DNA from 4 places in the Bacillus pretiosus genome. Region 2 is predicted to be linked to each of the others. Evidence: a T-box and tRNA genes for the amino acid it is inferred to sense, from the RefSeq annotation. Region 2 holds a T-box; the other regions hold tRNA genes.
What was found. A T-box is a leader RNA that pairs with one kind of tRNA and senses whether it is charged. The one in region 2 lies ahead of pheS (phenylalanine--tRNA ligase subunit alpha), so its partner is inferred to be a tRNA-Phe.
Positions count from the first base shown of each region.

Region 1: it encodes a tRNA-Phe, which carries the amino acid that the T-box ahead of pheS (phenylalanine--tRNA ligase subunit alpha) is inferred to sense. The anticodon was not compared.
Region 3: it encodes a tRNA-Phe, which carries the amino acid that the T-box ahead of pheS (phenylalanine--tRNA ligase subunit alpha) is inferred to sense. The anticodon was not compared.
Region 4: it encodes a tRNA-Phe, which carries the amino acid that the T-box ahead of pheS (phenylalanine--tRNA ligase subunit alpha) is inferred to sense. The anticodon was not compared.

Region 1 is NZ_CM129593.1:545,578-552,613, forward strand. Features, by position in the region: rRNA gene ACU8YW_RS02790 (23S ribosomal RNA) at 1-945, shown strand, start outside; rRNA gene rrf (5S ribosomal RNA) at 1,046-1,161, shown strand; tRNA gene ACU8YW_RS02800 (tRNA-Asn) at 1,170-1,244, shown strand; tRNA gene ACU8YW_RS02805 (tRNA-Ser) at 1,247-1,338, shown strand; tRNA gene ACU8YW_RS02810 (tRNA-Glu) at 1,356-1,430, shown strand; tRNA gene ACU8YW_RS02815 (tRNA-Val) at 1,436-1,511, shown strand; tRNA gene ACU8YW_RS02820 (tRNA-Met) at 1,536-1,612, shown strand; tRNA gene ACU8YW_RS02825 (tRNA-Asp) at 1,616-1,691, shown strand; tRNA gene ACU8YW_RS02830 (tRNA-Phe) at 1,701-1,776, shown strand; tRNA gene ACU8YW_RS02835 (tRNA-Thr) at 1,795-1,870, shown strand; tRNA gene ACU8YW_RS02840 (tRNA-Tyr) at 1,881-1,964, shown strand; tRNA gene ACU8YW_RS02845 (tRNA-Trp) at 1,972-2,045, shown strand; tRNA gene ACU8YW_RS02850 (tRNA-His) at 2,065-2,140, shown strand; tRNA gene ACU8YW_RS02855 (tRNA-Gln) at 2,204-2,278, shown strand; tRNA gene ACU8YW_RS02860 (tRNA-Gly) at 2,283-2,357, shown strand; tRNA gene ACU8YW_RS02865 (tRNA-Cys) at 2,372-2,442, shown strand; tRNA gene ACU8YW_RS02870 (tRNA-Leu) at 2,452-2,533, shown strand; gene ACU8YW_RS02875 (DUF3884 family protein) at 2,746-3,066, opposite strand; gene ACU8YW_RS02880 (YebC/PmpR family DNA-binding transcriptional regulator) at 3,418-4,137, shown strand; gene ACU8YW_RS02885 (NUDIX hydrolase) at 4,286-4,747, shown strand; gene ACU8YW_RS02890 (transglycosylase domain-containing protein) at 5,175-5,951, shown strand; gene ACU8YW_RS02895 (DsbA family protein) at 6,140-6,790, shown strand; tRNA gene ACU8YW_RS02900 (tRNA-Gly) at 6,905-6,978, shown strand.
Region 2 is NZ_CM129593.1:4,405,454-4,412,489, reverse strand. Features, by position in the region: gene ACU8YW_RS22710 (DHA2 family efflux MFS transporter permease subunit) at 1-115, shown strand, start outside; gene ACU8YW_RS22705 (ammonia permease) at 137-493, opposite strand; gene ACU8YW_RS22700 (DNA-binding protein) at 532-903, opposite strand; gene ACU8YW_RS22695 (CPBP family intramembrane glutamic endopeptidase) at 1,046-1,759, opposite strand; gene ACU8YW_RS22690 (HD domain-containing protein) at 1,899-2,456, opposite strand; gene sspI (small acid-soluble spore protein SspI) at 2,634-2,843, opposite strand; gene ACU8YW_RS22680 (TrmH family RNA methyltransferase) at 2,926-3,723, shown strand; T-box leader at 3,772-4,000, shown strand; gene pheS (phenylalanine--tRNA ligase subunit alpha) at 4,044-5,078, shown strand; gene pheT (phenylalanine--tRNA ligase subunit beta) at 5,097-7,036, shown strand, end outside.
Region 3 is NZ_CM129593.1:4,698,831-4,705,866, reverse strand. Features, by position in the region: rRNA gene ACU8YW_RS24415 (23S ribosomal RNA) at 1-140, shown strand, start outside; rRNA gene rrf (5S ribosomal RNA) at 242-357, shown strand; tRNA gene ACU8YW_RS24405 (tRNA-Val) at 362-437, shown strand; tRNA gene ACU8YW_RS24400 (tRNA-Thr) at 442-517, shown strand; tRNA gene ACU8YW_RS24395 (tRNA-His) at 528-603, shown strand; tRNA gene ACU8YW_RS24390 (tRNA-Leu) at 627-707, shown strand; tRNA gene ACU8YW_RS24385 (tRNA-Gly) at 737-811, shown strand; tRNA gene ACU8YW_RS24380 (tRNA-Leu) at 828-916, shown strand; tRNA gene ACU8YW_RS24375 (tRNA-Arg) at 920-993, shown strand; tRNA gene ACU8YW_RS24370 (tRNA-Pro) at 1,004-1,077, shown strand; tRNA gene ACU8YW_RS24365 (tRNA-Ala) at 1,092-1,164, shown strand; tRNA gene ACU8YW_RS24360 (tRNA-Met) at 1,185-1,261, shown strand; tRNA gene ACU8YW_RS24355 (tRNA-Ile) at 1,266-1,342, shown strand; tRNA gene ACU8YW_RS24350 (tRNA-Ser) at 1,360-1,452, shown strand; tRNA gene ACU8YW_RS24345 (tRNA-Met) at 1,480-1,556, shown strand; tRNA gene ACU8YW_RS24340 (tRNA-Asp) at 1,560-1,635, shown strand; tRNA gene ACU8YW_RS24335 (tRNA-Phe) at 1,650-1,725, shown strand; tRNA gene ACU8YW_RS24330 (tRNA-Thr) at 1,740-1,815, shown strand; tRNA gene ACU8YW_RS24325 (tRNA-Lys) at 1,826-1,901, shown strand; tRNA gene ACU8YW_RS24320 (tRNA-Gly) at 1,915-1,985, shown strand; tRNA gene ACU8YW_RS24315 (tRNA-Ile) at 1,996-2,072, shown strand; tRNA gene ACU8YW_RS24310 (tRNA-Asn) at 2,080-2,154, shown strand; tRNA gene ACU8YW_RS24305 (tRNA-Ser) at 2,161-2,251, shown strand; tRNA gene ACU8YW_RS24300 (tRNA-Glu) at 2,257-2,328, shown strand; gene ACU8YW_RS24295 (sigma-70 family RNA polymerase sigma factor) at 2,603-3,070, shown strand; gene ACU8YW_RS24290 (DUF4179 domain-containing protein) at 3,063-4,091, shown strand; gene ACU8YW_RS24285 (L-lactate dehydrogenase) at 4,629-5,573, shown strand; gene ACU8YW_RS24280 (S8 family serine peptidase) at 5,747-7,036, opposite strand, start outside.
Region 4 is NZ_CM129593.1:750,686-757,721, forward strand. Features, by position in the region: rRNA gene ACU8YW_RS03750 (23S ribosomal RNA) at 1-1,779, shown strand, start outside; rRNA gene rrf (5S ribosomal RNA) at 1,881-1,996, shown strand; tRNA gene ACU8YW_RS03760 (tRNA-Val) at 2,002-2,077, shown strand; tRNA gene ACU8YW_RS03765 (tRNA-Tyr) at 2,086-2,169, shown strand; tRNA gene ACU8YW_RS03770 (tRNA-Gln) at 2,181-2,255, shown strand; tRNA gene ACU8YW_RS03775 (tRNA-Lys) at 2,260-2,335, shown strand; tRNA gene ACU8YW_RS03780 (tRNA-Leu) at 2,350-2,430, shown strand; tRNA gene ACU8YW_RS03785 (tRNA-Gly) at 2,460-2,534, shown strand; tRNA gene ACU8YW_RS03790 (tRNA-Leu) at 2,551-2,639, shown strand; tRNA gene ACU8YW_RS03795 (tRNA-Arg) at 2,643-2,716, shown strand; tRNA gene ACU8YW_RS03800 (tRNA-Pro) at 2,727-2,800, shown strand; tRNA gene ACU8YW_RS03805 (tRNA-Ala) at 2,816-2,888, shown strand; tRNA gene ACU8YW_RS03810 (tRNA-Ser) at 2,909-3,001, shown strand; tRNA gene ACU8YW_RS03815 (tRNA-Ser) at 3,060-3,152, shown strand; tRNA gene ACU8YW_RS03820 (tRNA-Met) at 3,177-3,253, shown strand; tRNA gene ACU8YW_RS03825 (tRNA-Asp) at 3,257-3,332, shown strand; tRNA gene ACU8YW_RS03830 (tRNA-Phe) at 3,341-3,416, shown strand; tRNA gene ACU8YW_RS03835 (tRNA-Thr) at 3,426-3,498, shown strand; tRNA gene ACU8YW_RS03840 (tRNA-Trp) at 3,505-3,575, shown strand; tRNA gene ACU8YW_RS03845 (tRNA-Ile) at 3,587-3,663, shown strand; tRNA gene ACU8YW_RS03850 (tRNA-Asn) at 3,672-3,746, shown strand; tRNA gene ACU8YW_RS03855 (tRNA-Glu) at 3,748-3,819, shown strand; gene ACU8YW_RS03860 (CBS domain-containing protein) at 3,951-4,370, shown strand; gene ACU8YW_RS03865 (DUF3965 domain-containing protein) at 4,665-5,816, shown strand; gene ACU8YW_RS03870 (hypothetical protein) at 6,045-6,383, opposite strand; gene ACU8YW_RS03875 (SH3 domain-containing M23 family metallopeptidase) at 6,389-7,036, opposite strand, start outside.

The DNA of each region.
Region 1 (7,036 bases), 1.4 Mb from region 2:
TTCCGACCCGCACGAAAGGTGTAACGATTTGGGCACTGTCTCAACCAGAGACTCGGTGAAATTATAGTACCTGTGAAGATGCAGGTTACCCGCGACAGGACGGAAAGACCCCGTGGAGCTTTACTGTAGCCTGATATTGAATTTTGGTACAGTTTGTACAGGATAGGCGGGAGCCATTGAAACCGGAGCGCTAGCTTCGGTGGAGGCGCTGGTGGGATACCGCCCTGACTGTATTGAAATTCTAACCTACGGGTCTTATCGACCCGGGAGACAGTGTCAGGTGGGCAGTTTGACTGGGGCGGTCGCCTCCTAAAGTGTAACGGAGGCGCCCAAAGGTTCCCTCAGAATGGTTGGAAATCATTCGTAGAGTGCAAAGGCATAAGGGAGCTTGACTGCGAGACCTACAAGTCGAGCAGGGACGAAAGTCGGGCTTAGTGATCCGGTGGTTCCGCATGGAAGGGCCATCGCTCAACGGATAAAAGCTACCCCGGGGATAACAGGCTTATCTCCCCCAAGAGTCCACATCGACGGGGAGGTTTGGCACCTCGATGTCGGCTCATCGCATCCTGGGGCTGTAGTCGGTCCCAAGGGTTGGGCTGTTCGCCCATTAAAGCGGTACGCGAGCTGGGTTCAGAACGTCGTGAGACAGTTCGGTCCCTATCCGTCGTGGGCGTAGGAAATTTGAGAGGAGCTGTCCTTAGTACGAGAGGACCGGGATGGACGCACCGCTGGTGTACCAGTTGTTCTGCCAAGGGCATAGCTGGGTAGCTATGTGCGGAAGGGATAAGTGCTGAAAGCATCTAAGCATGAAGCCCCCCTCAAGATGAGATTTCCCATAGCGTAAGCTAGTAAGATCCCTGAAAGATGATCAGGTTGATAGGTTCGAGGTGGAAGCATGGTGACATGTGGAGCTGACGAATACTAATAGATCGAGGACTTAACCATATAATATGTAGCAATGTTATCTAGTTTTGAGAGAACATAAAAAACTTGTTGACTTTTAAAGAAAATAAGTTATAATAATGATTGTCTCAAAAGAATAATGTCTGGTAATGATGGCAGAGAGGTCACACCCGTTCCCATACCGAACACGGAAGTTAAGCTCTCTAGCGCCGATGGTAGTTGGGACCTTGTCCCTGTGAGAGTAGGACGTTGCCAGGCAATATTATTCCGCAGTAGCTCAGCGGTAGAGCTATCGGCTGTTAACCGATCGGTCGTAGGTTCGATTCCTACCTGCGGAGCCATTGGAGAGCTGTCCGAGTTGGCCGAAGGAGCACGATTGGAAATCGTGTATACGTCACAAGCGTATCAAGGGTTCGAATCCCTTGCTCTCCGCCATAGGATTTATAATATTTGGCCCGTTGGTCAAGTGGTTAAGACACCGCCCTTTCACGGCGGTAACACGGGTTCGAATCCCGTACGGGTCACCACTTTTGGAGGATTAGCTCAGCTGGGAGAGCACCTGCCTTACAAGCAGGGGGTCGGCGGTTCGATCCCGTCATCCTCCACCATATAAATTATATGAATAGTATTATCGCGGGGTGGAGCAGCACGGTAGCTCGTCGGGCTCATAACCCGAAGGTCGCAGGTTCAAATCCTGTCCCCGCAACCAAATGGTCCCGTGGTGTAGTGGTTAACATGCCTGCCTGTCACGCAGGAGATCGCCGGTTCGACCCCGGTCGGGACCGCCATTTTAATAAGGCTCGGTAGCTCAGTCGGTAGAGCAGAGGACTGAAAATCCTCGTGTCGGCGGTTCGATTCCGTCCCGAGCCACCATTTATCTTAATAATATACGCCGGCTTAGCTCAATTGGTAGAGCAACTGACTTGTAATCAGTAGGTTGGGGGTTCAAGTCCTCTAGCCGGCACCATGTAAGTTTCGGAGGGGTAGCGAAGTGGCTAAACGCGGCGGACTGTAAATCCGCTCCTTCGGGTTCGGCAGTTCGAATCTGCCCCCCTCCACCATTTACATAGGGGCATAGTTTAAAGGTAGAACTGAGGTCTCCAAAACCTCCAGTGTGGGTTCGATTCCTACTGCCCCTGCCAAATATATTTACACAACATGGCGGTTGTGGCGAAGTGGTTAACGCACCGGATTGTGGCTCCGGCATTCGTGGGTTCGATTCCCATCAGTCGCCCCATTTTTATTTTTAAAATTACAAATAATTTAATTGATACTTACATATAATTAAGTAAGAATTCGATGGGCTATAGCCAAGCGGTAAGGCAACGGACTTTGACTCCGTCATGCGCTGGTTCGAATCCAGCTAGCCCAGCCATTTTGCGGAAGTAGTTCAGTGGTAGAATACAACCTTGCCAAGGTTGGGGTCGCGGGTTCGAATCCCGTCTTCCGCTCCAATAAAATTTAACATGGCGGCATAGCCAAGTGGTAAGGCAGAGGTCTGCAAAACCTTTACCACCGGTTCAAATCCGGTTGCCGCCTTTCTTTTGTGCCGATGTGGCGGAATTGGCAGACGCGCACGACTCAAAATCGTGTTCCTTCGGGAGTGTCGGTTCGACCCCGACCATCGGTATCATGAACGGCGAAAAAAACTCTATACAATTAGTATAGAGTTTTTTTGTATTTTCTTTTCATTATATGACAAAATAAGTACAAAAAGTGTACGGTGAGTAGACTGCGAAACATTAAAAGGATAAAAACAAACATTCATTTTTATCCTTTTAATTGTGATATTCTATAAAATTCCAGCAGAATATTGTATATACAATATTCCCTTCGAGCACTCTAGAGAGAATTTCTCCAACCCGGTGACATGAAGTTAAATCCGACAGCACCAGTAGATATTAGTACATTATCAACGGTTAAGTTTGTAATTTCTAAAAACCTCTTTTCAAACTCTTCTTTGTTGTACTTGTACATAGTTGAGTGGCACGCCCACATGTGCGTTGAAGTACTCAACCAATCTCCTAATTCCTTTAATTCAGGAAATGACTCAAATTGAATTGGTTCATCTAATTTCATGAATCTCACTTGATAGATAGTTGGGTTTAACTTCTCTCCTATTCCTTTCAGACCATGTGCTTTTTTCTCATGTGAATGTGTCATACTTCTCCCTCCATCTCTCTTCAAATTTTTTCCTTTTTTTATTATACAACAATAGAAAGTAGTTATGGGAATATTATGGAAATATGTATCGGCTATATAAAAAGACTCTAACATTTCTGTTAGAGTCTTTTTTGTTAAATTATACTATGTGCTTCTAAAATTCGTAATAAATGTAGAAATTCATGTATAATATAACTTGTCGAAAGAACAAAATGATAGTAATTTATATTATGTCTGTAATATGAATCAAAAATGAACTTTTTATATTTCTTTTAAAAATGTGTTGAATACACATTATATTTCATATTAATATTTTTATGTAGATTTAAAACGGGAAAGAGAGTGGAAAGTATGGGTCGTAAATGGAATAATATTAAAGAAAAAAAAGCATCAAAAGATGCAAATACAAGCCGTATATACGCGAAATTTGGACGTGAGATTTATGTGGCAGCAAAACAAGGCGAGCCAGATCCAGAATCAAACCAAGCGCTTAGAGTTGTATTAGAACGTGCGAAAACATACAACGTACCAAGAACAATTATTGATCGTGCAGTTGAAAAGGCAAAAGGCGGTTCAGAAGAAAATTATGACGAGCTTCGTTATGAAGGATTCGGACCAAATGGATCTATGGTAATTGTAGATACACTTACAAATAACGTAAACCGTACTGCAGCAGATGTACGAGCTGCATTTAGCAAAAACAGTGGTAACATGGGTGTAAACGGTTCTGTAGCTTACATGTTTGATGCGACAGCTGTTATCGGTCTTGAAGGTAAAACATCAGATGAAGTTCTTGAAATTTTAATGGAAGCAGATGTTGATGCACGTGACATTCTAGAAGAAGAAGATTCTGTTATCGTGTATGCTGAACCTGATCAATTCCATTCCGTACAATCTGCACTTAAAGATGCTGGTGTTGAAGAATTCACAGTTGCAGAATTAACAATGCTTGCACAAAGTGATGTAGAACTTCCTGAAGAGGCTCAAGTACAATTTGAAAAAATGGTTGATGCATTAGAAGATCTAGAAGATGTGCAACAAGTTTACCACAACGTAGACTTAGGAGAATAATACGATAGAAGCCCCTGTTCATTTAACGGATAGGGGCTTTTTTTCATGAAGTTAATTAAGAGGATGAATTAGTAAAGGTATTTTGTTTTAGACAGGGAATATGCTTATAGGGATATATGAAATAATCATTATTTCTAGGAGGTTTAATATGGAACATAAAACACCAAAGCATATCGTTGCTGTAGCAGGTTATTTAACAAATGAAAAAGACGAAGTGTTATTAGCTAAAGTACATTGGCGATCGGATACGTGGGAGTTGCCAGGAGGACAGGTGGAAGAAGGAGAAGCGCTCGATCAAGCTGTTTGTAGGGAAATAAAAGAGGAAACAGGATTAACGGTGAAGCCTATCGGTATTACAGGAGTTTATTATAATGCTTCCATGCACATTCTAGGTGTTGTTTTTAAAGTGGCATACGTGAGCGGTGAAATACAAATTCAGCCTGAAGAAATACAAGAGGCTAAATTTGTTGTTTTAAATGAAGAGAATATAGATGAGTATATAACGCGTCCTCATATGAAATCCAGAACGCTTGATGCGATGAGAGCAACACATTGTATTCCGTACGAAACGTGGGAAGTGCAGCCATATAATTTAATAGGTAGATTGTGAAGAAAAGAGTAGCCGGTTTGAGATACAATCAAATCACTACTCTTTTTTGTATACTGTTTAAGAAAAAGGTCAAAATAATAATAGTGCTAGTATTGATTTCAGGAACGTTTGTTCTGTATAATGTATGATATATTGTATACATTTAGATTACTAGATACTTACAAATATATATTTTTGTAGATGATATAATGAAAATAGGATGTTTTAATAGGGAAGTATAGGCTTAAGGTATACTCTGTTATTGGTTTAGCATAATCTATATTCAATATTTCAGATGAATAGTAGATAAAAAAGGACTGTGATACAATACTTTTTTATACCTTACAATGATGTAAGGTACGTGTAAGAGAAATCGATGGGATATTTTTTTACAACAAGGTATTCTTAAAGTAAGAGTTATACGCTGTGTGGAAAAGAGGTGTTTAAGATGAAAGAACGAGTATTATCTAGGGTGAACTATCATCAAAAAGTTGCATTAAATCCAATGACTAAATTCTTTTATAAAGCCATTATTTTATTATTATTGTTAAGTTGTACGTTATTATTCATTGGAAATATAATGATCGAGCAAAGTGATATTAGTAAATTACATGTACCTGCTAAGTTAGAGGTGCCAGAATCATTAACACATGCATTTATTGCGACAGAAGATAAAAGGTTTTATCATCATAACGGTTTAGATTATATAGCGATTGTCAGAGCGTCTGTTGAGAATATAAAAGCTGGTGGTGTTGTGCAAGGCGGAAGCACAATTACACAACAGTTATCCAAAAATGCCTTTTTAACGAATGAACGTACATTTTCTCGTAAGTGGAAAGAAATTTTTTATACGAAAAAAATTGAACGGACATTTACGAAGGATGAAATTTTAAAATTGTATGTAAGTAATATTTATTACGGAGAAGGAGCATGGGGAATTGAAAAAGCAGCAAACCTTTACTTCGGTAAAAAGGTGAGCCAATTAACGTTGGCTGAAAGTGCAATGATGGCTGCTGTAGTAAAGGCACCCGCTTATTACTCACCTGCACAAAATTATGATAAGGCCGTAGAGAGACGAAATGTCGTTTTGAGATTAATGGAGAAAGAAGGCTATATCAATCATAATGAGTATGTGCAAGCAGTTAGTGAGAAGTTAGTAATTCGTCATGATATAAAAACAGAGCAGTCGATGTTAAAGAGTGCTCGTGAAAAAGCAGTAAGCTAAAGGAAGTTCCTACATAGGAGCTTCCTTTTTTTGAATAAATTGTGACAAATTGTGACACAATATCGTCACAATTATTGTGTTTTTGTAATTTATGTGAGCGTGTTCATTGCGTGACGTATATAAGTGTTGATATTATGTGTATTGTGTACAATGCTGTATACAGAATATGAATTTAAAGAGGAATGTATATGAAATCAAATAAACTCATGGCTCTTGGTGTAGTTTTTTCTATCGCAGTATTGATTGTAATCGGAACAATTGCGTATAGCATCATAAATGACAAAAAAGATAAAGGGAATGAGATGTTTGCTTATTCCACACAACAATCTTTAGGGAAAGATGATGCCCCAGTTAAGGTAGTTGAATTTGGAGACTTCAAATGTCCTGCTTGTCGTACTTGGGATGTAACAGTATTACCACGATTAAAAGAAGAGTATATCGATAAAGGTAAAGTGCAGTTATACTTTATTAACTTCCCATTTATCGGAAAAGACTCTGATTTAGGTGCAGCAGCTGGTGAAGCAATTTATAAACAAGATCAAGATTCATTCTGGATTTTCTACGATGAGATTTATCAAAGTCAAAAGAAAGACACGGAAGAATGGATTACAGAAGAATTACTTCTTAACATTGTGAAAGAGAAGCTTCCGAAAGTTGATGTAGAACAATTTAAGAAAGATTTACACAGTAAAGAAATAAAAGAAAAAGTACGTAAAGATTCAGATCGTGCTCAAAAATTAAAAGTTCAAGGTGCTCCTTCAGTATATATAAACGGAAATCTTGCAAACCCTGATTTGGATAGTATGAAGAAGGCGATTGATAAAGAATTGAAAAAGTGATGAGATACTCATCACTTTTTCGACTTTTTTCGATAAAATTCTTGCTTCCGTTTTTTTTACATGCTATACTACTTTACATAAGTTATTCTAATATCTTATATTTATTTCATATTTGCGGGTGTAGTTTAGTGGTAAAACAAGAGCCTTCCAAGCTCTGGTCGAGAGTTCGATTCTCTTCACCCGCTCCAAATTTTATTAAATGTTTTTCTATAAATTGTGATCAACGCAGTGTTTCGTTTCTAAGAT
Region 2 (7,036 bases):
AATTAACGGTATTAACGATGCCTTCTTAATTGCGACGATACTCGCAGGGATTGCTTGGGTATTATCGTTCTTCTTACCATCAGGCAATAAACCAAATAGAAAAGCAGGGAATTAATTTCCCTGCTTTTTTGTCTGTTTAAAGAGTTAAATATAAAAAATGATAACCAGTTACGGAGCACAGTCCTGTTATAAATAAAACCATTCCCATAGCACGAATACTGGATATTTGTCTTCCGCTTATAATAGCTAATAGTCCAGCCAAAGAGAAGAAACACCAATATAAAGTTCCCGAAATTGGAACAATCCCCTCTAAATCTATTCCATAACCTATACAAATGATAGGAACAACAATAAGCGATATGCTAATGAAACCAGCCATAATAGTAAGTGATTTACGACATTTAATACCAGCAATAATTAAAAAAATGCCAACGATGAAGTCGCATAACATCAAAGTAAGAGCGAAAATCATCCAAGTTAATATTCCGAACACTTTTGTATTACCTCCGATTTATGGGGTTCTAAAAAATATTATATATAGTATGAATCACCTACAGTCATGAGTAACCAGAAGATAACCCCTAATATACCAGCGATGAAAATAATGAATCCCATATTACGTATACTTTTAATTTTGGTTTGGACTCCACTTATCCCTGCTAATAATCCAGTTAAAGAAAACAGTATCCAATATAAAGTTGTTGAAATAGGGAGGATTGCATTGCTATCCACTCCCATGCCCCAAAAAACAAAAGGTAGTGTGACAAAGGAGAAGCTAAGTAGCCCCATTAAACCAACAAATAATTTACGATGTTTCATGCTAGTAACAATTAAAAAAATACCACCGAACAATCCGCATAAAACAAGAAGTGGCATATAAACAACCCAAAGTAAGCTCAACATATATAGTCTCCTTCTATAGTAATCAGTTATATTTTACTACATGAGGTTTATTTTGGATATTATTAATAAATATGTATAAATTGATAGAAATGAGAAGTAATGATACGAATTAATAAAAAAGGTATCGCGATGATACCTCTTTCTAACTCAAGAATGCCAACATATTATTCATAATATGAAATAACATAGCTGGAATAATGGATTTTGTTTTTTTACATAAAATAGCCATTAATAATCCCATGAAGAAAGTAATTACCATTACGCCAAGTGAGTATGTATGAGCGATACCGAAGAAGAAACTTGTTACGATAGCTGCAATCCAAAATGGAAAGCGTTCTGAGAAGAAGCGGAGTATAAAACCACGGAAAATCAGCTCTTCAAAAATTGGTGTAAGTATTGCGAAGCCGAGAAGTAATAATATTTGATACTGCTTGAAAACGTCTAAGTTAAGTGCGGAAGATTGCTGCTTTGTTGCGTCTTGGAACATATAATTTAACAAGATGTAATTGAGTAAAATATTTGTAGCGAAGAAAAGAAGTAAGTATACGTATGTACGCCATTCTTTAAGTGCTTTAAAGTTAAAAGATTTTAGTAGTAATTTTTTTGCGGGTTCGAATTTAAAAATGAAGAATAACAACACGGCTAGTTGTAATACGATACTTGCAGTATTTGCAATAGATTCATACAGGGCAATTTGTTTTTTATCTGTAAGACCGGCTGTATAAATTGTTAAGGGCATTGCGAGGAACACAGTAATAAGTCCGGTTCCGAAAAAAGCGAATAAAACGGAGCTAATAAATTGTCCCCATGACATAGAGTATTTCTGTTCATTAGAAAGTTGTGTAGCGGGTTGCATTTGTAAAATCACCTCTTTATATTTGTATATTTAATTATAAAGTATTTTGTTTTTATATGTAATATTTAAATATTACATATAAAGGTGTATTTTCCATAAAATAATAAAAGAGGTATCACCCTATAGTGATGCCTCTTTCTCATTGATAACTATGTTCTGCCTTGTTATTCGATTTTGATTGCTCTATTTGCAATTCACGTTCTACCAATCGGTCTAACTGTTGAATAGCTCTTAATGCTTTTTCATAAGAAATCGTTCTATAATGGTGCGCTCCGCCCGGTTCTTCATCTGCTTCGTCTGCCCATTTAATAATGTTTTGAAGAGATGTTCTTTCAATTTCTTGCTGTACTAAGAAAGAATCTGTATGAAGAAGAATCGCGATAGAAATTTCTTTTGCTAGTTTCGGATGTTCTCCTAATCTAATAAGCAATTTATGAGCTCTTTCTGCTCCTTTAATCGCATGTATATCATTCTTTTTATACAAGTCATAATCCCATTCTCCCTCGCTGTACCATGTGTGATGTCCGATATCATGAAGGAAACCAGCTTTTGTTGCAGCATCGACTGAGGCATGATGCTTTTTCGCTAAGTGAAACGCATGGTAAGCGACAGCAATCGCGTGGACCATTCCAGAACGGTTTACATATTTTTGTGTAATGTGATGTTTAAAAACTTGTTCAAGCGTAATACGTTGCATAAAACATTCACTCCTTTTATCTAATGGTGTCTATAAAGAAAATCGATCGGTTTAAATGTATTTTGAATATTGTACTCCATCTGTGTAGCGTTAGTAAAGTAGAAATGTTTAGGAGAAGAAAAATTTTATAGACATAAAAGGTCACCTTAGTTTTTTTCTAAGGTGACCTTTTATTGTTTATTTTTTTAATCCTTGCTCTAGTGTTCCTAACATTTCGTGTTTTTCATTTTCATCAGCATTTTTCCAAATGACTTCGAATAAAACGCCAAGACCTGGAAGCATTTTTTCTTCACCGCTTTGAATTGCATCGACAATCGTTTCTTGTAATTGATCTTGTGAATTTCCAGATACATTCGCTAATACAGCACCGCGTAAATTAAAACTCATTATTTTCACCTCTTCTTCAGAATTGAAACTGACGTTAGTTTTTGTTCTTTTTTATGTAAATATGTATGAAAAATAGGCTATAATGATAAGACAAGAAGAGAGGGAAATACATATTATGAAAAACATTGATTCAGTGCAAAATCCGCGTGTGAAGCAGTGGAAAAAGCTGCAGACGAAAAAAGAGCGCGATAAAAAAGGTTTATTTTTTGTAGAAGGATTCCACTTAGTGGAAGAAGCTTTAAAAGCAGGAGTTGTAACAGAACTTATCGTTTCTGATCAGACAGATCTTCCGAAAGATTGGACAGTTAATGATGTGGAAATGTATATCGTACCTGAAGCAATCGTAAAAGTACTCCGTGAAACAGAAACGACGCAAGGGGTATTTGCTGTTTGTGAGAAACACGAGAGTGAAGTAGCTCTTGCAGATGGAAAGTTTCTTTTATTAGATGGTCTTCAAGACCCGGGCAACTTAGGGACAATTATTCGTACAGCTGATGCAGCTGGTATTCATGCTGTTGTGCTTGGAGAAGGGTGCGTTGATGCATATAATAGTAAAGTGCTTCGCTCTACACAAGGTTCTATTTTCCATTTACCAGTTGTAAAAGGGAACTTAGAAGAGTGGGTAGACAAGTTAAGAGAAAATAACGTTCCTGTATATGGAACAGCTCTTGAAAATGGAGTTCCGTATGGTGAAGTAACACCAGCTGGTGGTTTTGCATTAATTGTAGGAAATGAAGGAAGCGGCGTAAGCCAAGAAATTCTTGCAAAAACGGATCAAAACTTGTATATTCCGATTTACGGCGGGGCAGAATCATTAAATGTTGCGGTTGCAGCAGGGATTTTAACGTATTATTTACAAAGCCCAGTTGCGAACAAATAAAAAACTTCTTATAATAAGTTGAAGTATATTATATTAAAAGTTAAATAACGAAAAACGTTGATAGAGAAGAGTAACTTACAAAATCGCCATATAGGGAGAGAATGCCTTAGACTGAAAGCATTCTTATGGTAGACGGAAGTGAATTCACCTCTGGAGTTGACGCCAGGACCATATATATGTAAAGGCGTTCCGGTCAGAATTGATCGTTATAACTAATGAGTGGGCAGACCTGGTCTGTCAATTTAGGGTGGTACCGCGAATTTACCTCGTCCCTTTTTGGGAGCGAGGTTTTTTTATTTTTAAAATTAGGAGGGTTCCAAATGGAAGCACGTTTAAAAGAGCTAAAGCAAAAAGCGTTAGAGCTTATTGAAGAAGCGAAAGAGCTAAAGGGCTTAAACGACGTACGCGTAGCGTATTTAGGAAAAAAAGGTCCAATTACAGAAGTATTACGCGGCATGGGAAAATTATCAGCAGAAGAGCGTCCACGTATGGGAGCATTAGTAAATGAAGTACGTGAAGCGATTCAAACGCGTTTAGAAGACAAAATTGGAAACTTAGAAAAAGCAGTAATTGAAGCGAAATTAGCTACGGAAACAATTGATGTTACACTACCAGGCCGTCCTGTTGAAACAGGTTGTCACCATCCGTTAACAGCTGTTGTTGAGCAAATTGAAGATGTATTCATCGGTATGGGGTATGAAGTAGCTGAAGGAACAGAAGTAGAAAAAGACTACTACAACTTCGAAGCATTAAACTTACCGAAAGATCACCCAGCGCGTGATATGCAAGATACATTCTACATTACAGAAGAAACGTTACTACGTACACATACATCTTCTGTGCAAGCACGTACGATGGAAAATAATAAAGAAAAAGGCCCAATTAAAATTATTTGTCCTGGTAAAGTGTATCGCCGCGATGACGATGATGCGACGCATTCACACCAATTCATGCAAATTGAAGGTCTTGTAATTGATAAAAACATTCGCATGAGTGACTTAAAAGGTACACTGCAAGTATTCGTGAAAAAGATGTTCGGTGAAGATCGTGAAATCCGTCTTCGTCCAAGTTTCTTCCCATTCACAGAGCCATCTGTAGAGATGGATATTTCTTGTATGATGTGTCACGGCAAAGGTTGCGGCACTTGTAAAGGAACTGGCTGGATCGAAATTTTAGGCGCAGGTATGGTTCATCCGAACGTACTTGAAATGGCTGGTTATGATTCAAAAGAATATCAAGGTTTCGCATTCGGTATGGGCGCAGAGCGTATCGCAATGTTGAAATACGGCGTAGATGACATTCGTCATTTCTATACAAATGATGTACGTTTCTTACAACAATTCAAACGAGCGTAAGGGAAGGAGAGGATAAGTATGTTCGTATCATATCGTTGGTTACAAGAGTATGTAGATATTAAAGATGTAACAGCACAAGAACTAGCAGACAAAATCACGAAAAGTGGTATTGAAGTAGAAGGTGTTGAATTATTAAATAAAGGTGTAAAAGGTGTTGTAGTTGGTCACGTATTAGAATGTGAAAAACACCCAGAAGCTGATAAATTAAGCAAATGTTTAATCGATATCGGTGAAGAAGAGCCAGTTCAAATTATTTGTGGAGCTGCTAACATTGCAAAAGGTTTAAAAGTACCAGTTGCAAAAGTTGGTGCTGTACTTCCTGGCAACTTCAAAATTAAAAAAGCAAAACTACGTGGTGAAGCTTCTCACGGTATGGTTTGTGCGCTTCAAGAGCTTGGTATTGATGGAAAGTTAGTTTCAAAAGAATATGCAGACGGTATCTTCATCTTCCCAAGTGACGCTGAAGTTGGTGCAGACGCACTTGAAATTTTAAACTTACATGATGAAGTACTTGAGCTTGGTTTAACACCAAACCGTGCAGATTGCTTAAACATGTTAGGTGTTGCATATGAAGTCGCTGCTATTTATGGCCGTGAAGTAAAACTTCCAGCTATCAGCTTACAAGAAACAGCAGAAAAAACTTCTGATTACATTTCTGTAAGTGTAGAAGCGAAAGAAGAAAACCCATTATATATTGCAAAAATGGTGAAGAACGTAAAGATTGGTCCATCACCAATGTGGATGCAAACGCGCCTTATGGCAGCTGGCATTCGTCCAATTAGCAATGTAGTGGATATTACAAACTACATTTTAATGGAATACGGTCAACCGTTACATGCATTCGATTACGATAAATTAGGTTCAAAAGAAATCGTTGTTCGTCTTGCAAAAGAAGGCGAAAAAATTGAAACGTTAGATGATCAAGAGCGTACGTTACAAAGCCACCACCTTGTAATTACAAACGGAACAAAAGCTTTAGCTGTTGCTGGTGTAATGGGCGGAGCGGATTCTGAAGTTACAAATGAGACAGTAAACGTTTTAATTGAATCTGCATACTTTGCAGGTCAAACAGTGCGCCGTACATCAAAAGACTTAGGTCTTCGCAGTGAATCAAGCGCACGTTTTGAAAAAGGAATCGATCCAACACGTACATTTGAAGCAATTCAACACGCAGCTGCTTTAATGGCGAAATACGCTGGCGGAGAAGCACTTGAAGGTGTAGTAGAAGCTGACAACTTACAAGTACAAGAGCGTACAGTATCTGTTACTGCTGAAAAAGTAAACCGTGTATTAGGTACAAATATTTCTGCAAGTGAAATGGGTACAATGTTCACAAACTTGAAATTCCCATTCACAGAAGTAGAAGGAACATTCCATGTGAATGTACCAGCACGTCGTCCTGATATTACAATTTCAGAAGACTTAGTAGAAGAAGTGGGTCGTCTATACGGTTATGACCACATTCCAGTTACATTACCTTCTGGAACAATGACTCGTGGTAAATTAACATCAGCACAAACGAAACGTCGTAAAGTACGTCGCTTCCTAGAGGGTGCTGGTTTATATGAAGCGATCACATATTCATTAACAAGCGCTGATAAAGCGAAGCAATATATGGTCGAGCCAAATGAAAAAGCTCCTGTAAATCTTGCACTTCCAATGAGTGAAGAGCGTAGCCAACTTCGTTTAAGCTTAGTACCGCAATTACTAGAAGCTGTTTCATATAATGTGGCACGTAAAAACGATAGTGTTGCTTTATACGAAGTAGGTTCTGTCTTCTTACCAACAGAAGCAGGAGAACTTCCGAAAGAAGAACAACATCTTGCCGGTGTTATGACAGGACTTGCTCTTCACCATGCATGGCAAGGTGAGAAGAAAGTAGTAGACTTCTTCGTTGTGAAAGGTGTACTAGAAGGATTATTCGACGTACTTGGCGTTGCAAACCAAATCACTTATGC
Region 3 (7,036 bases), 290 kb from region 2:
CATGAAGCCCCCCTCAAGATGAGATTTCCCATAGCGTAAGCTAGTAAGATCCCTGAAAGATGATCAGGTTGATAGGTTCGAGGTGGAAGCATGGTGACATGTGGAGCTGACGAATACTAATAGATCGAGGACTTAACCATATAATATGAAGCAATGTTATCTAGTTTTGAAAGAATATAAAAAACTTGTTGACTTTAAAAGTTAAATAAGTTACAATGATTCTTGTCTTAAATGAATATAGTCTGGTAATGATGGCAGAGAGGTCACACCCGTTCCCATACCGAACACGGAAGTTAAGCTCTCTAGCGCCGATGGTAGTTGGGACCTTGTCCCTGTGAGAGTAGGACGTTGCCAGGCAAATGGAGGATTAGCTCAGCTGGGAGAGCACCTGCCTTACAAGCAGGGGGTCGGCGGTTCGATCCCGTCATCCTCCACCATTTAGCCGACTTAGCTCAATTGGTAGAGCAACTGACTTGTAATCAGTAGGTTGGGGGTTCAAGTCCTCTAGTCGGCACCAGAAAATCATGGCGGTTGTGGCGAAGTGGTTAACGCACCGGATTGTGGCTCCGGCATTCGTGGGTTCGATTCCCATCAGTCGCCCCATTTTTTCTTTGAATAATTAATATGCGGGTGTGGCGGAATTGGCAGACGCACTAGACTTAGGATCTAGCGCCTTTGGCGTGGGGGTTCGACTCCCTTCACCCGCACTTTTAATAAAATAACTCATACATGTCTTGCGGAAGTAGTTCAGTGGTAGAATACAACCTTGCCAAGGTTGGGGTCGCGGGTTCGAATCCCGTCTTCCGCTCCAATTTTCAATATGACATGCCGGGGTGGCGGAACAGGCAGACGCACAGGACTTAAAATCCTGCGGTGGGTGACCACCGTGCGGGTTCGACCCCCGCCCTCGGCACCATATGCGCCCGTAGCTCAATTGGATAGAGCGTTTGACTACGGATCAAGAGGTTAGGGGTTCGACTCCTCTCGGGCGCGCTTTTATTAACGGGAAGTGGCTCAGCTTGGTAGAGCACCTGGTTTGGGACCAGGGGGTCGCAGGTTCAAATCCTGTCTTCCCGATTTTCCAAAAACACGGGGCCTTAGCTCAGCTGGGAGAGCGCCTGCCTTGCACGCAGGAGGTCAGCGGTTCGATCCCGCTAGGCTCCACTTATTTTAATATATTTTATGGCGGTGTAGCTCAGCTGGCTAGAGCGTACGGTTCATACCCGTGAGGTCGGGGGTTCGATCCCCTCCGCCGCTACCATAAAGGACCTTTAGCTCAGCTGGTTAGAGCAGACGGCTCATAACCGTCCGGTCGTAGGTTCGAGTCCTACAAGGTCCACCACTAAAGCTTTATATCTCGGAGGTATACCCAAGTTCGGCTGAAGGGATCGGTCTTGAAAACCGACAGGCGGCGAGAGTCGCGCGGGGGTTCGAATCCCTCTACCTCCTCCATTTTTTCTAAATTAAATATTTTATCATCGCGGGGTGGAGCAGCACGGTAGCTCGTCGGGCTCATAACCCGAAGGTCGCAGGTTCAAATCCTGTCCCCGCAACCAAATGGTCCCGTGGTGTAGTGGTTAACATGCCTGCCTGTCACGCAGGAGATCGCCGGTTCGACCCCGGTCGGGACCGCCATTTTTTTACATAAAGGCTCGGTAGCTCAGTCGGTAGAGCAGAGGACTGAAAATCCTCGTGTCGGCGGTTCGATTCCGTCCCGAGCCACCATTTTGAAGTCGCAAGCCGACTTAGCTCAACTGGTAGAGCAACTGACTTGTAATCAGTAGGTTGGGGGTTCAAGTCCTCTAGTCGGCACCACTTTCAAAATGAGCCATTAGCTCAGTTGGTAGAGCATCTGACTTTTAATCAGAGGGTCGAAGGTTCGAATCCTTCATGGCTCACCATTTACAATTTAATGCGGGTGTAGTTTAGTGGTAAAACAAGAGCCTTCCAAGCTCTGGTCGAGAGTTCGATTCTCTTCACCCGCTTTTCAATTATGGGCCTATAGCTCAGCTGGTTAGAGCGCACGCCTGATAAGCGTGAGGTCGATGGTTCGAGTCCATTTAGGCCCACCATAATTATTCCGCAGTAGCTCAGTGGTAGAGCTATCGGCTGTTAACCGATCGGTCGTAGGTTCGAGTCCTACCTGCGGAGCCATATTATAGAGAAGTACCCAAGTGGCTCAAGGGGCTCCCCTGCTAAGGGAGTAGATCGCGAACGCGGTGCGAGGGTTCGAATCCCTTCTTCTCTGCCAGAATTGGCCCGTTGGTCAAGTGGTTAAGACACCGCCCTTTCACGGCGGTAACACGGGTTCGAATCCCGTACGGGTCATACTAAAAGAGATAGCATAATCTGCTATCTCTTTTTTGTTGTGTAAAAGCGGACTTTGGATAGTCTGCTTTTTTTTATGGGTTTTTTGTGTCTTTAATGCTTGATAGTAATTATTGCAATAAGTTGTAGGAGATTTATATATATGCATTTATTTTTGCAACCTTTTTATTCTCTCATTCGACTATATTAGTAAAGGGAGGAAGAAATAAAAATGGACATAGCCTATCTAGTAAACTAAGCAACAAGAGGAAATGATCAAGCATTTGAACAACTTATTACTTTTGTTCGCCCAAAGCTATATCGAACAGCCTATTCTTATGTAAGAAATGAACAAGATGCACTGGATATATACCAAGAAACAATTTATGAAGCATATCTTTCATTGAGAAAATTAAAAAAGCCGGAGAAATTTCAAAGTTGGATTACTAAAATTCTTGTTTTTAAATCCATTGATTTTGTAAGAAAGTCCTCTAGACAATTTGTTGTGAATGATGAAATGTTATCTAATTTATGTACAGAAGAGAGCATGAATAAATTAGAGCAATCGCTGGATTTAACCGAGGCATTTAATTTCTTAGATCCTACTTACAAAACCATTATTTTATTAAGGTATTATCACGATTTATCTATTAAGGAAATTGCTGAGGTTCTTAATTCTCCAGAAGGAACGGTAAAATCTCAATTACATCGAGCAAAGCAAGCCTTACGCCCCATTTTAAAGGAGGGATATAGTTATGAATAAAGAAGAAATTAATCACCATATCAATGATATTCCTATACCAGAAGATCGGTTAATTCAAAGAGAAAAAACAGCCATGCTTCAAGCTAAGAAAAATCAGTACCGTAGAAAAAAAACAATTAAGTATTCTAGTCTTATTGCTTGTGGAATATGTGTTTCTCTCTTAGGTTTTGGATTCATTTCTCCTACCATGGCAAAGACATTATCGGGTGTTCCAGTTATAGGCTCCATTTATGCACAATTTAATGATATTGCTTCTGATAAAATTGAAAAGGATGAGCTTGCCACATCAATTGAGAGACGAGATAGTCATAGTGGTTTAACGATGAATGTGAAAGAAGCTGTTTACGATGGTGGACGTTTAGTGGTCACGGTGGAATACAAAGGAGAGAATCCTATTTCCAAAAGTAATGAAGAGAAAGCTGGATTTAGTTATATAACCATTAATGGGAAAGAAGTCAGAGCTGCAATTGGTTCTACTTCACAGAAGTCAAAAGGACAAAACACCATTATTGAGCAGCATGAATTTACTCTGGCTAATTACGGTGAATTTGGTGATAAAATTGATGTTTCCGTCCATGGGAAAGATTTATTTGAACAAACAGGAATATGGAACGTAGCATTTCCTCTTACAAAAGTTGAAGGTGAGATTCATAAATTCACTCCTAATATAAAAACATCAACGAAAGATAATTTATATGCATTAACAGTAAATCAAGTAACCTTTTCTTCACTTTCAACGAGGATTGATTTGACCTTTGATTATCCAAAAGAAATGGAAGCTAATGATAGCTGGCCAGCACTTGATTATACCGTAACTGATGATAAAGGAAAAATCTACGAAGGAGTCAGCTTGCAAGTTGGTAGCACGGGACTATACGGACACCATATTGTTTTAGCTCTTCCACCAATGGATAATCCTCCAAAATCCTTAACAATTGAACCTACGTATCTTAGTGATCTAAATGATACATTAAAAAATGGAGGTGCTGAAGATTTAAAAACGACTGTGTTGCTACAATAATTAAAGAGCTTTGCTAGGTTCACATGTTTATTGACTGTTAATAAGTGACGGTATGTTAATTTGACGTGTATGGAAAAAACATCGCTGTCCAGCTAAGATAAATTTGTATCCATATAATCAAAAGACGCTATTCTTTTTGTAGAAATATACAGAAAGGATGGCGTTTGTTATGCTGTTATCATTGTCGGTTTTTGTCGGTAAGTCGATATATTGCAAAAATCGCTGATATATTTGGAGTTACGGTCCATATATTTAAAAAATCGCTGATATAATTTCACTTACCGACAAAAACATAAGAAAATCCCTTTCACAATCTAAAGAAAACGTCTCCATTGAGATGGATTCCACACCTATTCCATCAACTTTACACTCTATGTGAAAAAGTTCACAAATAGGTCATAATTTGTGAACTTTTTCACAATAATACGTGCTACAATATGAATGTAAAGAAGTTAAACAACATTAAATTAGTATTTTAATTAATTACTTAAACAATCATAAAAAAATATATGTGAACAATAGAGAGGGGAAATTACCATGAAAAAAGGTATCAATCGTGTAGTATTAGTAGGAACAGGAGCTGTAGGTTGTAGTTACGCTTACTCAATGATCAACCAAGGTGTAGCTGAAGAATTCGTATTAGTAGATGTTAATGAAGCAAAAGCAGAAGGGGAAGCAATGGACTTAAGCCATGCGGTACCATTCTCTCCATCACCAACAAAAGTTTGGAGCGGTAGCTATGCAGATTGTAAAGATGCAGATCTAGTTGTTATCACTGCTGGATTACCACAAAAGCCAGGTGAAACTCGTTTAGACTTAGTTGAGAAAAATACAAAGATCTTTAAACAAATCGTTCGCGGCATTATGGATAGCGGGTTCGATGGAATCTTCTTAATCGCAACTAACCCAGTTGATATTTTAACTTACGTAACTTGGAAAGAATCTGGTTTACCAAAAGAGCGCGTAATCGGTTCTGGTACTACTTTAGACTCTGCTCGTTTCCGTTACATGTTAGGTGACTACTTAGATGTAGATCCACGTAACGTTCATGCTTACATCGTTGGTGAGCACGGTGACACTGAACTTCCAGTATGGAGCCACGCTACTGTAGGTGTACAAAAGTTAGAAACAATCTTAGCTAACAACGAGCAGTACAAACAAGAAGACTTAGATAAAATCTTCGAAAATGTACGCGATGCAGCTTACCATATCATCGAGCGTAAAGGTGCAACTTACTACGGAATCGGTATGTCACTACTTCGTGTAACTAAAGCAATCTTAAGCAACGAGAACAGCGTATTAACTGTATCTGCATACCTTGAAGGACAATATGGTGAGAAAGATGCTTTCGTAGGTGTTCCAGCTGTTATTAACCGCGAAGGTGTACGTGAAATCGTAGAACTTGAGCTAAATGAAGAAGAAAAAGCGAAATTCGCTCATTCTGTAAAAGTATTAAAAGAAACAATGGCACCAGTACTATAATAATTGCTAAATAATTCAGAGGCGGGAAACTGCTTCCTACCTCTGAGTTTTTATATAATTTAATATAAATTCCTTTTCCGGTTTCCCTTGTATATCCCCAATATACCCCTTTTGCTGGATAAGGGTCGTTTATAGAAAAGAGCACTCTACTTTATATAGAGTGCTCTTTATTATTATTTTTTAGGTGTTAATCCTAATTTCTTTAAAATATCTGCCAGTGTACCGCTTTTTGATTTTTCAACAGGTATTTGTGATTTAGATGCATCTGGTCCTTTTTTCAAGAAGTTCTTTTCAACGAAACGAATATCTTTTTCGTCGACAATGCCATCTTTGTTAAGGTCGCCGTCTTTCACAGATAGTCCTTTTTTACCATAGTTGCTAGCGATAATTTCAGCATCTTTCATATCAATTACTTTATCAGCATTTACATCGCCAGCAAGGTTTTCGTCAGGTCGTGCATAATAATATTGACCAAGTAGTTTACCATCTTTTTCAGTACCTAGTTTTGTAGTTAGTCGGCTTGTTAAATGTCCTGGAACCTCCACGTATAAGTTATAATCACGTTTATTAACAGGAAGTCCATTCAATTTGAAGTAACCGTATTTATCAAGTGAGCCTTCAAACTTATGACGGTAAGAATCTGTTGCATATACTTTTACACCAAGCTTTGTATAATCAAATTTCTCATCTAAATATCCACGTTCATTTAAGAATGCACCAGGTTTAATATTTCCTTCTACTTTTGAGTTTAAAGACATAACTGAGAATGTTTGATCTTGAAGCACACGCATTCTGCTTGGCTCTGATTCACCTTGTTTCCAGTAAACGAACACCGGTAAATCTAATTGAGCATTTGCTTCATAAAACTCATCATTTTCTACCTTGAAAGTTACATCAATGAACGGGAAGTCACCATCTAATCCGGCGAAGTTTTTATCATCGATAGCTCCGCCTACTGTAACAGAACCTTCTTCTAGTTTCGGCTCATTTACTTTTGCGGTTACCCCTTTTTCAGAAAGGAGTTTTTCAAAAGTAGGATTCAATTTCGCATTTGCAAATTTGAAGTTCTTCTCTAGGAATTTTACGTTAAATTCTCCAGATACAAATTGTTTCACATGTTTGGCGTTTAGTGTCACAGTGAATTCATCATCTTTATATAATTCTTTTTTATCATAACTAGCTTTTGCATATTGAGCACCTTGCGGAATAAACCAATAGTTATTTACACCGCTTGGATAGTCAGGACCTGCAGTTGCATAATCGAAAATATATACGCCTGTGTTCATTGGACCTTCAGTTTTAAAGGAATCAGGTGTAATACCAACTTTAAAGTCACCATTTTCAGTAATAGGTAAAAACTTGTGCAAGTAGGGAGAATAGTCATAGTACATAACGCCGTTCGCTTCTTGCGTAATGTTTAATCCTTTTCCTCTTAAGTAGTCAACGTTAGAATCATATACATT
Region 4 (7,036 bases), 1.6 Mb from region 2:
AGCTCACTAGTCGAGTGACTCTGCGCCGAAAATGTACCGGGGCTAAATACACCACCGAAGCTGCGAATTGATACCAATGGTATCAGTGGTAGGGGAGCGTTCTAAGTGCAGTGAAGTCAGACCGGAAGGACTGGTGGAGCGCTTAGAAGTGAGAATGCCGGTATGAGTAGCGAAAGACGGGTGAGAATCCCGTCCACCGAATGCCTAAGGTTTCCTGAGGAAGGCTCGTCCGCTCAGGGTTAGTCAGGACCTAAGCCGAGGCCGACAGGCGTAGGCGATGGACAACAGGTTGATATTCCTGTACCACCTCTTTATCGTTTGAGCAATGGAGGGACGCAGAAGGATAGAAGAAGCGTGCGATTGGTTGTGCACGTCCAAGCAGTTAGGCTGATAAGTAGGCAAATCCGCTTATCGTGAAGGCTGAGCTGTGATGGGGAAGCTCCTTATGGAGCGAAGTCTTTGATTCCCCGCTGCCAAGAAAAGCTTCTAGCGAGATAAAAGGTGCCTGTACCGCAAACCGACACAGGTAGGCGAGGAGAGAATCCTAAGGTGTGCGAGAGAACTCTGGTTAAGGAACTCGGCAAAATGACCCCGTAACTTCGGGAGAAGGGGTGCTTTCTTAACGGAAAGCCGCAGTGAATAGGCCCAAGCGACTGTTTAGCAAAAACACAGGTCTCTGCGAAGCCGTAAGGCGAAGTATAGGGGCTGACACCTGCCCGGTGCTGGAAGGTTAAGGAGAGGGGTTAGCGTAAGCGAAGCTCTGAACTGAAGCCCCAGTAAACGGCGGCCGTAACTATAACGGTCCTAAGGTAGCGAAATTCCTTGTCGGGTAAGTTCCGACCCGCACGAAAGGTGTAACGATTTGGGCACTGTCTCAACCAGAGACTCGGTGAAATTATAGTACCTGTGAAGATGCAGGTTACCCGCGACAGGACGGAAAGACCCCGTGGAGCTTTACTGTAGCCTGATATTGAATTTTGGTACAGTTTGTACAGGATAGGCGGGAGCCATTGAAACCGGAGCGCTAGCTTCGGTGGAGGCGCTGGTGGGATACCGCCCTGACTGTATTGAAATTCTAACCTACGGGTCTTATCGACCCGGGAGACAGTGTCAGGTGGGCAGTTTGACTGGGGCGGTCGCCTCCTAAAGTGTAACGGAGGCGCCCAAAGGTTCCCTCAGAATGGTTGGAAATCATTCGTAGAGTGCAAAGGCATAAGGGAGCTTGACTGCGAGACCTACAAGTCGAGCAGGGACGAAAGTCGGGCTTAGTGATCCGGTGGTTCCGCATGGAAGGGCCATCGCTCAACGGATAAAAGCTACCCCGGGGATAACAGGCTTATCTCCCCCAAGAGTCCACATCGACGGGGAGGTTTGGCACCTCGATGTCGGCTCATCGCATCCTGGGGCTGTAGTCGGTCCCAAGGGTTGGGCTGTTCGCCCATTAAAGCGGTACGCGAGCTGGGTTCAGAACGTCGTGAGACAGTTCGGTCCCTATCCGTCGTGGGCGTAGGAAATTTGAGAGGAGCTGTCCTTAGTACGAGAGGACCGGGATGGACGCACCGCTGGTGTACCAGTTGTTCTGCCAAGGGCATAGCTGGGTAGCTATGTGCGGAAGGGATAAGTGCTGAAAGCATCTAAGCATGAAGCCCCCCTCAAGATGAGATTTCCCATAGCGTAAGCTAGTAAGATCCCTGAAAGATGATCAGGTTGATAGGTTCGAGGTGGAAGCATGGTGACATGTGGAGCTGACGAATACTAATAGATCGAGGACTTAACCATATAATATGAAGCGATGTTATCTAGTTTTGAAAGAATATAAAAAACTTGTTGACTTTAAAAGTTAAATAAGTTAAAATGATTCTTGTCTTAAATGAATATAGTCTGGTAATGATGGCAGAGAGGTCACACCCGTTCCCATACCGAACACGGAAGTTAAGCTCTCTAGCGCCGATGGTAGTTGGGACCTTGTCCCTGTGAGAGTAGGACGTTGCCAGGCAAAATGGAGGATTAGCTCAGCTGGGAGAGCACCTGCCTTACAAGCAGGGGGTCGGCGGTTCGATCCCGTCATCCTCCACCATATATGTCGGAGGGGTAGCGAAGTGGCTAAACGCGGCGGACTGTAAATCCGCTCCTTCGGGTTCGGCAGTTCGAATCTGCCCCCCTCCACCATTCTTAATTAATGGGCTATAGCCAAGCGGTAAGGCAACGGACTTTGACTCCGTCATGCGCTGGTTCGAATCCAGCTAGCCCAGCCATTAAGAGCCATTAGCTCAGTTGGTAGAGCATCTGACTTTTAATCAGAGGGTCGAAGGTTCGAATCCTTCATGGCTCACCATTTTAAATAAATATGCGGGTGTGGCGGAATTGGCAGACGCACTAGACTTAGGATCTAGCGCCTTTGGCGTGGGGGTTCGACTCCCTTCACCCGCACTTTTAATAAAATAACTCAAACATGTCTTGCGGAAGTAGTTCAGTGGTAGAATACAACCTTGCCAAGGTTGGGGTCGCGGGTTCGAATCCCGTCTTCCGCTCCAATTTTCAATATGACATGCCGGGGTGGCGGAACAGGCAGACGCACAGGACTTAAAATCCTGCGGTGGGTGACCACCGTGCGGGTTCGACCCCCGCCCTCGGCACCATATGCGCCCGTAGCTCAATTGGATAGAGCGTTTGACTACGGATCAAGAGGTTAGGGGTTCGACTCCTCTCGGGCGCGCTTTTATTAACGGGAAGTGGCTCAGCTTGGTAGAGCACCTGGTTTGGGACCAGGGGGTCGCAGGTTCAAATCCTGTCTTCCCGATATTCCCAAAAACATGGGGCCTTAGCTCAGCTGGGAGAGCGCCTGCCTTGCACGCAGGAGGTCAGCGGTTCGATCCCGCTAGGCTCCACTTTATTTATTATATGTCTCGGAGGTATACCCAAGTTCGGCTGAAGGGATCGGTCTTGAAAACCGACAGGCGGTGAGAATCGCGCGGGGGTTCGAATCCCTCTACCTCCTCCATTTTCTTTTTAAATGGTTTAGATACATATAATAATAAAATTTTTATTTTTTCCTTCATGGAGGTATACCCAAGTTCGGCTGAAGGGATCGGTCTTGAAAACCGACAGGCGGCGAGAGTCGCGCGGGGGTTCGAATCCCTCTACCTCCTCCATTTTTTAAAAAAACATTATATTGTCGCGGGGTGGAGCAGCACGGTAGCTCGTCGGGCTCATAACCCGAAGGTCGCAGGTTCAAATCCTGTCCCCGCAACCAAATGGTCCCGTGGTGTAGTGGTTAACATGCCTGCCTGTCACGCAGGAGATCGCCGGTTCGACCCCGGTCGGGACCGCCATTTATGTTGGCTCGGTAGCTCAGTCGGTAGAGCAGAGGACTGAAAATCCTCGTGTCGGCGGTTCGATTCCGTCCCGAGCCACCATTTTTTTATGCCGACTTAGCTCAATTGGTAGAGCAACTGACTTGTAATCAGTAGGTTGGGGGTTCAAGTCCTCTAGTCGGCATCCTTTAGGGGCATAGTTTAAAGGTAGAACTGAGGTCTCCAAAACCTCCAGTGTGGGTTCGATTCCTACTGCCCCTGTAAAAGTGTATGGGCCTATAGCTCAGCTGGTTAGAGCGCACGCCTGATAAGCGTGAGGTCGATGGTTCGAGTCCATTTAGGCCCACCATATATTATTCCGCAGTAGCTCAGTGGTAGAGCTATCGGCTGTTAACCGATCGGTCGTAGGTTCGAGTCCTACCTGCGGAGCCATGGCCCGTTGGTCAAGTGGTTAAGACACCGCCCTTTCACGGCGGTAACACGGGTTCGAATCCCGTACGGGTCATAAAAAAAAGAGTCAGCAATATGCTGACTCTTTTTTTATTTTGTGGAATCCTCCTTTATCAACTGATTTTCCTGAAATAAATAAAGGGATTTAGGAAAAGCTATGGTATGTATAAAAAGGAGGAGACAAAAATGACACGAGTGAGAGACTTTATGAGTACTGATGTTGTACATTGTACACCGCTAGACAATGTATATGAGGCTGCTGTAAAGATGAAAGAAGAATCGATTGGATTGATTCCGGTTGTTGAAAATGAGCAAGTTGTTGGTCTTGTTACGGATCGAGATTTAGTTGTTCGAGGGATTGCTGAGAAACATCCTGGATCTAATAAAATTACAAATGTAATGACAACAAACATTGTTTCAGTTTCTCCAGATGAACCTATTGAAAAGGCTACAGAGTTAATGGCACAGTATCAAATTAGACGATTGCCAGTAGTTGAGAGTGGTCAACTCGTTGGGATGTTAGCACTAGGAGATTTAGCTATAAAAGAATCGGCAGATGATCAAGCGGGATTTGCTTTAAGTGAAATATCAGAGCATACGGAATGAAGTGAGACTTTAATTAGTGGAATAAGTTACGTATAAAAATCAGATACATTATTCTAGTATATAGGGTTAAGCTAATATGTTAGCATGATGTATCTGAGCCATTATATAATAAGTATACAGTTAGTAATTTCAACAGTTTATTTAAATTTGTCATTCCTAATTTTAAATAAGAGAAAAAATGATATACTGATAGATATAAGTATTATGATAGATTTCGAATATAACAATATTTATTGTTAATGATGTAATAATGGATTAATATTTCCTATGTAGACAAAAGGGAAGGGGAATTATATGAGGGCTATACAGCGCGATCCAAATTGGAATTTGGTTACAGATACATATATAGAACCAAATAATTTCGCTGAATTATTTTCTTTACTTGTACCTTGTCATCCGAAAGGTGAAGGGAAAGAAAGAACTATATTAGTGTGGAAAGAAAAAGAATTTTATAAAGAAGAAAATTTAGCGGCATTTATCGTATATGGAATGGATAAAGCAAAAAATTTACCACAGTTTCATAAAGATGAAATTCCAACTTTATTACGTATTCTTCGTTTATGCCAAGAGATTGGCTGGTATGAAGAAGCAAATACTTTTATGGTAACTCAAGGCCTAGCTGAGTTTGTTCACACTTCATTGGAATATGAAACGTGGGATCTTTTGACACAAGCGGTTGCTTTAAACTATTTAATTATTAAATATCGTATTGGTGAATTAACTGATGAGGATGTAGCAATTTGGGATAGAGTTAAATTTAATGAGAAATGTATAACGGACTGTAAACATTTATTATCCCATAAAGAAGTATTAGAATTTACATTCTTTTATATGTGTAAGAGAGCTAAATCTCTATCAAAAGAGCAATTAAATAGTGATATGATGAGTCTAGCAATGTATTGTAATACTTTTGTATATGACTTATATACACATGACTTATTACGAAAATATCGTAAGTGTACAGACTTCCTATCATACTATGGACCTAGTCAAGCGGTGTTAGCTTGTCAAAGAGCTGTACTTTCTCAAATTTCAGATCGATTAGACCCACTCAAGACTACTCATGTAGATGATTATTTATATGTAATGAAAGATATGATGGAGCACATGACGATAGGAATAATGGATCGATATGATCATTTCATCGGAAAACTATTATCATATGTGCCATTTTTCGAAATGATTCAAGTTCCACAACATGCGTATTATTGTGAAGAATTATTGTATATTTGTAAGGGCATTGAATATAAAGAAGAAATATTACGCAATTATATATTTATACAATTACATGATTGTTTACCATCATTCTTTAAACTATTTCTTAAAAATAAGCGTTATGCAACAATTCATGATATTCTGTTCTATTGGTGTGATGATGAACAAAGAATGAGCTTAGAGAAAAAATATAATCTTAGCTTTATTTATGAAAAATATGCTTGCGGATAAAGAGCATTTTCTATATAAATTAAAAAGGATCTCAAGTTTATGTGAGATCCTTTTTTTATTAGTAAAGCAAGGAGAACGCAATTAAGACGAGAAATAACATTCCATAAAGGAGAAATTGTGCCGTATTACTTCCTTGTATACCAAAAAAAGTATTTATTTTTGTGTATAAATTCAATATATATTTTATCGGATTATCTTTGAAAGATCGGTACACAGTGTCTCCTCTTTCTAAGCTTCTTGTTCGTGTTTTTTGGTATTAGGGACATGAATGTATCTAGCTATGAATAATAAAACAGCCATAAAGAATACAGGAAATACGGTAGATAAATAAAAACCATTACTAATAATATTTGTTATTAGGGCACTTAATAGAAAGATGGCATTATATATATGAGCAATTTTTTGTTTTAGTTGTACTTGAAAGGATTCCATCATAATTTCTAAAGTAACAAAAGCAATGATAATAGATAAAAATACAGTGTTTGTATTGTAAATGATTAAACAACAGATTAAACCTAAAAAGGCGAAGTATTCAATTAAGAGAGGTATATTGATATTGCGTTGCATACAATTTACCTAACTAAATATGGCAGTGGGTTTACTGCATTTGTTTTTTCAAAATTCCATTCTCCATTGTGTAATTCAAAATGAAGATGTTGCCCGTATGAATGACCTGTGTTTCCCATATGACCTACTAATTGTCCAGCTTGTACTTGATCACCAGCTTGTACAGTGCGATCTTTCATGTGTGCATAGACTGTTGTATATAATTTCCCGTTTATTTGATGGGCGATGAACACAACATTGCCATAGCTAGCTGAATAATATGATTTCACAACTTTACCTGCAGCTGCCGCCTGGATTGAGACATTACCTTGAGCCGCAATATCTATACCATAATGCATTTGTTCCCAACGTATATCAAAGGTTGAGCTAATTCTTCCTTGAGTAGGGAATTTGAAAACTGCTGGAATGGAAGTAGGTTGAGCCGTTTGAGCTTGTGATTGCATTTGATTTTGCACCACATAATGTTTTGCCACGTATCCGTATCCTGTGCCAAAACGAATTTTATACCAAGTTCCTACAGTTTCCACTACTTGTATTTGTGTACCATTTTGTAATGAACCAAGTAGTGCACCACTTGTACTAGCGTTGCCACGTACATTAAGTTTAGGTGTTGCAACTGTGTATTTCGTATTAGTTTGAACTGTGATGCCTTT